DNA from 2 places in the Rubrivivax gelatinosus IL144 genome. Region 2 is predicted to be linked to the other one. Evidence: riboswitches for the same ligand, from Rfam matches in the RefSeq annotation. Region 2 holds a riboswitch; the other holds the start of a gene.

What was found. Region 2 has a riboswitch for S-adenosylhomocysteine ahead of metH (methionine synthase). Riboswitches for the same ligand answer to the same signal wherever they lie in the genome.
Region 1: another riboswitch for S-adenosylhomocysteine. It lies ahead of ahcY (adenosylhomocysteinase); the one in region 2 lies ahead of metH (methionine synthase).

What each region holds. Positions count from the first base shown of each region.
Region 1 is NC_017075.1:526,144-530,446, reverse strand. It holds gene RGE_RS02475 (HAD-IIB family hydrolase) at 1-723, opposite strand, end outside; gene ppk2 (polyphosphate kinase 2) at 754-1,917, shown strand; S-adenosyl-L-homocysteine riboswitch at 1,978-2,058, shown strand; gene ahcY (adenosylhomocysteinase) at 2,142-3,578, shown strand; gene metF (methylenetetrahydrofolate reductase [NAD(P)H]) at 3,685-4,303, shown strand, end outside.
Region 2 is NC_017075.1:265,190-269,492, forward strand. It holds gene metH (methionine synthase) at 1-1,683, opposite strand, end outside; S-adenosyl-L-homocysteine riboswitch at 1,702-1,791, opposite strand; gene RGE_RS01245 (glucokinase) at 1,804-3,714, opposite strand; gene glk (glucokinase) at 4,097-4,303, shown strand, end outside.

The DNA.
Region 1 (4,303 bases), 260 kb from region 2:
GAAACGCCGCAGGTTGGCGACGCCTACCGAACGCTCGAAGGCCCCGAACATCAGCTGGTCGTTGGTCGAGTCGCCGACGTAGACCCAGCGTCCGATCTCGGGCGCCAGCTCGCGCCCGTAGAGCCGGCGCAGCATCCAGTGCGCCGCGCTCAGCTTGGTGTGCGTGCCGATCCAGCCGTTGACGTGGATCGAGCTGACGGTGGCCGTGAGCCCTTCTTCTTGCATCAGGCGCACGACGGCCTGGATCTGCGCCTCGTCCAGCCGCGCGAACTCGGAATGGTCGACGGCGATGTCGGTGACGCGGCCGTCGCTGTCGCGCGCCAGCGTCGCACCCGGCACTTCGCGCAGCACCCGCGCCGCGGCGGCGCGCAGGCGCTCGGCGTTGCGAACGCGTTCGGCCGCGGGCTGGGCGAACTCGATGCGTGCGCCGTCACCGTCGGGGATCAGCGCCGCGCCGCCGTTCTCGGCGACCATCGCGTCCAGCGGCCAGGCGCCCAGCAGCGGCAGGCACCAGCCCAGCGGCCGCCCGGTGATCGCGATCACCGGCACGCCGGCGGCGCGCAGCTCGGCCAGCGCGGCGGCGGCCGGCGGGTCGATCCGGCCCTCGGCGGTCAGCGTGTCGTCGATGTCGGTGAAGAGACCCAGGCTGCCGTGAAGTGCGGCGGGAACGAGGTCGACGGCTTGACTCAAGATAATTGACAGCTCGGCTGGACGGTCGATCATGGGCAGGTCGAAACGTCGCGAGCACGTCTCATGGCCCAGGATTCTGCCGCAAGCCCCCTGCCCTCCAAGCCTGCGCGACGCCCCCGGCGCCCGCGCGCCGTCGCCAGCGGCGACACCGCGCCGACGCTGTCGGCGCCGGCCATCGAGACCAGCGTCGTGCAGCGCGCCGCCGAGCGCCACCAGACCGTCACCGCGATGGCGCTGAAGGACGTGCTGAGCGCGCACGCCAACGGCGACGCCGGCCCCGACGGCGAATGGCTGCGCCAGCTGCAGGCGCTGATCGCCGGCTCGTCGCCCGACGAAGCCAAGGCCCTGCGCCGGCTGCTGTTCACGCGCGAGACCGCCGTCACCGAAGGCGTGGACCCCGACCTCGAGCTGCGCCCCGGCTGGCGCGACGGCGGCTACCCGTACAAGAACCTGATGTCGCGGCGCAGCTACGAGCGCCAGAAGTACCGGCTGCAGGTCGAGCTGCTGAAGCTGCAGGCCTGGGTCAAGGAGACCGGCCAGCGTGTCGTCATCTTGTTCGAGGGCCGCGACGCCGCCGGCAAGGGCGGCACGATCAAACGTTTCATGGAGCACCTGAACCCGCGCGGCGCGCGCGTCGTGGCGCTGGAGAAACCCAGCGACGTCGAACGCGGCCAGTGGTACTTCCAGCGCTACATCCAGCACCTGCCGACGCGCGGCGAGATCGTGCTCTTCGACCGCAGCTGGTACAACCGCGCCGGCGTCGAGCGCGTGATGGGCTTCTGCTCGGACGGCGAGTACGACGAGTTCATGCGCCAGGCGCCCGAGTTCGAGCGCCATCTCGTGCGCAGCGGCGTGCACCTGTTCAAGTTCTGGTTCTCGGTCAGCCGCGACGAGCAGCGCCGCCGCTTCAAGGAGCGCCGCGCCCACCCGCTCAAGCAGTGGAAGCTGTCGCCGATCGACGTCGCCTCGCTGGACAAGTGGGACGACTACACGCGCGCCAAGGAGTCGATGTTCCTGCACACCGACACCTCGGACGCGCCGTGGATCGTCATCAAGTCGGATTGCAAGAAGCGCGCGCGTCTGAACGCGATGCGCTACCTGCTGCACCGGCTGCCGTATTCCAACAAGGACCTGGGCACGCTGGGCACGGTCGACACGCTGCTCGTCGGGCGCGCGGCGATCGCCAGCTTCAGCGCGGAAGAGTTCACGCGCGCCAGCGAGTCCTGAGCCTTGGCGCGGGCCGGCGCGGTATCGCGCGCGGCCGGCCCGTGGCTACAATCGCCCACCTTTTCCGAGGAGCGTTGCAACCTCACCCGCTTGAGGCCAGGCTCGGAAAACCACACCCCCTTGCAACCGCGCTCACCCGCACGACTGTCGTCGTGGGTGGTGGGCGATGCGCTTTTCCTCCCTGACGCCGGCCGCGCGGGTTCCAACCGAACTGGAGCCTCGTGATGACTGCCGTCCTGAAAGCACAGCACCACCCCGACTACGCGATCGCCGACCTGGCACTCGCCGCCTGGGGCCGCAAGGAACTCAACATCGCCGAATGCGAGATGCCCGCGCTGATGGCCATCCGCAGCGAGTACGCCCAGAGCCAGCCGCTCAAGGGCGCACGCATCGCCGGCAGCCTGCACATGACCATCCAGACCGCGGTGCTCGTCGAGACGCTGCAGGCGCTGGGCGCCGAAGTGCGCTGGGCCTCGTGCAACATCTTCTCGACCCAGGACCACGCCGCCGCGGCGCTGGTCGAGCGCGGCACGCCGGTCTTCGCCTACAAGGGCGAGAACCTGACCGACTACTGGGACTACACCCACCGCATCTTCGAGTTCGGCCCGGCCGGCAGCGAGGGCGAAGGCCCGAACATGATCCTCGACGACGGCGGCGACGCGACGCTGCTGATGCACCTGGGCAAACGCGCCGAGAAGGACCTGTCGCTGCTGGACAAGCCGACGAGCGAGGAAGAGACCTGCCTGTTCGCCGCGATCAAGGCCAAGCTCGCCGTCGACCCGACCTGGTACAGCCGCAAGAGCGCCGAGATCATCGGCGTCACCGAAGAGACGACGACCGGCGTGCACCGCTTGAACGAGATGTCCGCCAAGGGCACGCTGCTGTTCCGAGCGATCAACGTCAACGACTCGGTCACGAAGAGCAAGTTCGACAACCTCTACGGCTGCCGCGAGTCGCTGGTCGACGGGATCAAGCGCGCCACCGACGTGATGGTCGCCGGCAAGATCGCCGTCGTCGCCGGCTACGGTGACGTCGGCAAGGGCAGCGCGCAGGCGCTGCGCGCGCTGTCGGCGCAGGTCTGGGTGACCGAGATCGACCCGATCAACGCGCTGCAGGCGGCGATGGAAGGCTACCGAGTCGTGACGATGGACTGGGCCGCCGACAAGGCCGACATCTTCGTCACCGCCACCGGCAACAAGAGCGTCATCACCTTCGACCACATGGCGAAGATGAAGCACAACGCGATCGTCTGCAACATCGGCCACTTCGACAACGAAATCGACGTCGCGTCGCTCGAAGCCAAGTGCCAGTGGGAAGAGATCAAGCCGCAGGTCGACCACGTCATCTTCCCGGACGGCAAGCGCATCATCCTGCTGGCCAAGGGCCGCCTGGTGAACCTGGGCTGCGCCACCGGCCACCCGAGCTACGTGATGTCGAGCTCGTTCGCGAACCAGACGATCGCCCAGATCGAGCTGTTCACGCACAGCGACTACTACGAGGCCGGCAAGGTCTACGTGCTGCCCAAGCACCTGGACGAGAAGGTCGCGCGCCTGCAGCTGAAGACGCTCAACGCCGAGCTGACCGAGCTGACCGAGGAGCAGGCGGCCTACATCGGCGTGCCCAAGCAGGGCCCGTACAAGCCGGACACCTACCGGTACTGAGCCCCGGCACCGCCAGCGGCCCGGCTGAGCCGGGCCGCGGCGGTTGCTTGACGGGCCGCTGTTCCGCCACGGCCCGCTTTTCTCCTGACCGCCTGCGAGTTCGCCCATGAGCACCACGCCCGTCAGCTTCGAGTTCTTCCCGCCGAACACGCCCGTCGGCGCGGACAAGCTGCGCACCGTCGTCCAGGATCTGGCGGCGGTGAAACCCGAGTTCTTCAGCGTCACCTACGGCGCCGGCGGCACGACGCGCGAGCGCACGCTGGAAACCGTCAAGGCCATCGCCGCGATGGGCCACGAGGCCGCGCCGCACCTGTCCTGCGTCGGCAGCACCGAGGCCAACATCGCCGAGATCCTGGCCACCTACCGCCAGCAGGGCATCCGCCGCATCGTCGCGCTGCGCGGCGACCTGCCCAGCGGCACCGCCACCGCCGGCGAGTTCCGCTACGCCAGCGAACTCGTCGAGTTCATCCGCCGCACCCAAGGCGACGACTGGTTCATCGAAGTCGCGGCCTACCCCGAATACCACCCGCAGCAGCGTTACGCGCGCCGCGACCTCGAGCACTTCGCGCACAAGGTGCGCGCCGGCGCCAACTCGGCGATCACGCAGTTCTTCTTCAACCCCGACGCCTATTTCCACTTCGTCGACGAAGTGCACAAGCTCGGCGTGCGCGTGCCCATCGTCCCGGGGATCATGCCGATCCACAACTACGCGCGCATCGCCCAGT
Region 2 (4,303 bases):
GGCGAGGTAGGCCGCCTGGCGCTCCTCGGACAGCAGGTCCGAGCAGACGCCGACGCTGCGCGAGGCGTCGGGCACGTAGATCACCGGGCCGTCGTAGTGCGGCGCGATCTTCACCGCGGTGTGCACGCGGCTGCAGGTGGCGCCGCCGATCAAGAGCGGCGTGCCGCGCTCGCGGAACCATGCGTCGCGCTGCATCTCGGCGGCGACGTGCTGCATCTCCTCCAGGCTGGGCGTGATGAGGCCCGACAGGCCGACGATGTCGGCGCCTTCGACACGCGCCTTCTCGAGGATGTCCTGGCACGGGACCATCACGCCCATGTTGACGACCTCGAAGTTGTTGCACTGCAGGACGACGGTGACGATGTTCTTGCCGATGTCGTGCACGTCGCCCTTGACGGTGGCGATGATCACCTTGCCCTTGGGTTTGACGTCGCCGCCGGCGTCCTGCAGCGCCAGCTTCTCGGCCTCGATGTAAGGCAGCAGCTGGGCCACCGCCTGCTTCATCACGCGCGCGCTCTTGACCACCTGCGGCAGGAACATCTTGCCCTGGCCGAAGAGGTCGCCGACGGTGTTCATGCCGGCCATCAGCGGGCCTTCGATGACGTGCAGCGGGCGCCCGCCCTTGGCGCGCACCGTCTGCCAGGCCTCTTCGGTGTCGGCGGCGATGAACTCGGTGATGCCGTGCACCAGCGCGTGCGCCAGGCGTTCCTCCACCGTGCCGGCGCGCCAGGCCAGGCGCGCCGAGTCGTCGCGCGCCGCGCCCTTGGCGCGTTCGGCGATCTCGATCAGGCGCTCGGCGGCGTCGGCGCGGCGGTTCAGCACCACGTCCTCGACACGCTCGCGCAGCTCGGCGTCCAGGTCGTCGTAGACGCCGACCATGCCGGCGTTGACGATGCCCATGTCCAGGCCGGCCTTGATCGCGTGATAGAGGAAGACGGTGTGGATCGCCTCGCGCACCGGGTCGTTGCCGCGGAAGCTGAACGAGACGTTGCTGATGCCTCCCGAGACCTTGGCGCCGGGCAGGTTCTGCTTGATCCAGCGCGTCGCCTCGATGAAGTCGACGGCGTAGTTGGCGTGCTCCTCGATGCCGGTGGCGATCGCGAAGACGTTGGGGTCGAAGACGATGTCCTCGGGCGGGAAACCGACCTCGTCGACGAGGATGCGGTAGGCGCGCGCGCAGATCTCGGTCTTGCGCCGGTAGGTGTCGGCCTGGCCCTGCTCGTCGAAGGCCATGACGACGGCCGCGGCGCCGTAGCGGCGCACCAGCTTCGCCTGGCGCTTGAACTCGGCCTCGCCCTCCTTCAGCGAGATCGAGTTGACGATGCCCTTGCCCTGCAGGCACTTGAGCCCGGTCTCGATGACGCTCCACTTGGAGCTGTCGACCATCACCGGCACGCGCGCGATCTCGGGCTCGGTGGCCAGCAGCTTCAGGAAACGGTCCATCGCCGCGGCCGAGTCGAGCATCGCCTCGTCCATGTTGACGTCGATGACCTGGGCGCCGTTCTCGACCTGCTGGCGCGCGACCGACAGCGCGTCCTCGAAGCGGCCCTCGAGGATCATGCGGGCGAAGGCGCGCGAGCCGGTGACGTTGGTGCGCTCGCCGATGTTGACGAACAGCGTTCCGTCGCCGATCGAGACGGGTTCGAGGCCCGACAGGCGCATCGCGGGCAGGGCAGCGGTCATCGTGTCACTCCAGGGGGAATGGGACGAGCGCCGTTGCTGCGGCCGCGACCGGTGCCGCGGCTCGCCCCGAGCCTGGTGGCCGACGCCATCGCAACGCTCCTCGGGGCAGGGTCCGCGATTTTATCGGCTGTGCGCGGTCAGATGCGCCAGCGGGCCGGCGGTGCTGATGCCGGGGCCGGCACGGCGCGCGCCCGGCGGCGGCGACTCCAGCGGCGCCTCGTCGAAGCCGACGATCTCCTCGCGCGGCAGTTCGGCCACGCGCTCGGCGCCGCGGCGCATCGCCACGCCGACGGCCAGGATGTCGATGACCAGCAGGTGCAGGATGCGGCTGATCATCGGCACGTGCGTCGACGGGTCCTCGAGGTGGTCGACGATGATCGCGACGTCGGCCTTCTTGGCCAGCGGCGACTGGCTGGCGGTGATCGCCAGCACCGGCGTGCCGCGCTCGTGGGCCTTGTCGGCGACCGCGAGCAGGTCCTCGACCTGGCCGCTGCTGCTGATGATGACGGCGACGTCGGTCGGCCGCATCACGTTGGCCGTCAGCACCTGCAGCCGGTGTTCGGTGACCGCCATCGACGGCACGCCGAAACGCAGGAACTTCAGCTGCGCGTCGTCGGCGACGACGCCGTAGTGGCCGACGGCGAAGAACTCCACCCGATCGGCCGCGGTCAGCAGGTCGATCGCGCGGTCGATCGCGTCGCGGTTGAGCTGGTCGCGCACCTGCAGGATCGCCGAGGCGGTGTTGCCCAGCACCTTGACGCCCAGCTCGAGCATCGTGTCCTCGCCTGTGACCTGGGTGTGCGAGACCGGGATCGTGCCGGTCAGGCTGGAGGCCAGGCGCAGCTTGAAGTCGGACAGGCCCTCGCAGCCCAGCGAGCGGCAGAAGCGGATGACCGTCGGCTGGCTGACCGCGGCGGCACGCGCGATCTCGGCGATCGGGTCCGACAGCGTCGGCCGCGGGTGGGCGAGCACGTGGTCGGCGACGCGGCGCTCGGCCGGCGAGAGCTTGTTGCGCACGCGTCGGATCAGGCCGAGCACGGCGGTGTCCTGCTGCGCGTCCATGCGCCGCAGCTGCTCGGCGAGGATCGCCGAGGCGCCGGCGAAGGTCGCGTTATCGGCGTTGACGACGAAGGTCGGAATCGTGCGCACGTAGTCGCTGAAGCGGCCCTTGTCCTCGAAGCGGGCGCGAAACGGCGAGCGGTCGAAGTACTCGCCCAGGCGCGGCACGATGGCGCCGCCGATGTAGATGCCGCCGAAGGCGCCCAGCGTCACCGCCAGGTTGCCGGCGGCGGTGCCGAGGATCGAGCAGAAGGCCTCGACGGCCTGCAGGCACAGCGCGTCGCCGCCGTCGATCGCGCGGCGCGTGATCTCGGTGGCCGGCAGCGGCTCGCCGCCGCGGCCCTCGGAGACCGCGCGGTAGATCAGCTCCAGGCCGGGGCCCGAGAGCAGGCGCTCGAACGAGACGTGCTCGTGCTGGCGTGCGGCGTAGCGCAGGATCGCGATCTCGCGCTCGTCGCGCGGCGCGAAGCTGGCGTGGCCGCCTTCGGTGCCGAGCGCGACGTAACCGTCGCCGGTCGGGATCAGCCCCGAGACGCCCAGGCCGGTGCCGGCGCCGATGACGCCGATGACGCTGCGCTCGCGCGCCTCGCCGGGGCCGACCTGGCGGCGCTGGGCGTTGGACAGCCGCGGCAGCGCCATCGCCAGCGCGGTGAAGTCGTTGATGACGACCAGGGTCTGCAGCCCCAGGCGTTCGCGCATCTGCTCGATCGAGAACTGCCAGTGGTAGTTCGTCATGCGCACCAGGTCGCCTTCGACCGGGTTGGCGATGGCGACGGCGGCGTGTTCGATCGTGTCGGCCAGCGAGGGCGGCAGCGAACCGAGGTAGGCACGCACCGCGGAATGGAAGTCCGGGTGCGCGGCGCAGGGGATGGACGCGACGTGGCCGAAGGCACCGGGCGCGGCCTCGACCGCGAAGCGGGCGTAGTTGCCGCCGATGTCGGCGAGCAGGCGGGGATGTTCGAAAGGCGTCATGGACGGGTTCCGAGCTTCGGGCGCCTGACGGTGCGCGCCGAGTGACGATGTAGCCGGACTACTGATCCCGTCAGATCCGTATCCTGGAAGGGCTGCACCACGATGCGGCATGCCGGGCAGTGCTTCAAGGTGACCGAAGCAGTACCCATGCCCGGCATGTCCGGATCAGGGGGAAGCCCTCAGTTGCCCAGGTGCAACATTGGCTTGTCGCGTACTTGTAGTTTTGCTACCTTTTCGATGCTTTGCAAGGGTTTGCCGTGCATCGCAAAGGCGCCGATCCCGGCGCCCGGTTCGAGTCGAGGAGGGCTCCCGTGAACCATCACCCGATCGTCGCCAAGAGCGCCGGCCGGTCCTCCTCGTGCACGGCGGGGGAGGGATTGTCGTGAACCTCGGTGGCAGTGCCGTGCCGCGGCCCTGGCTGGTGGCCGACATCGGCGGTACGAACGCGCGTTTTGCGCTCGTCGACGGCGCCGGTGCGCCGCCGCGCGACATCCACCGCGTGCGCTGCGCCGACTACGCCGGCCCGGTCGAGGCCGCGCGGGCCTACTTGGCCGAGCGCCAGGCCGCCGCCGGCACCGGCTGGCAGGCG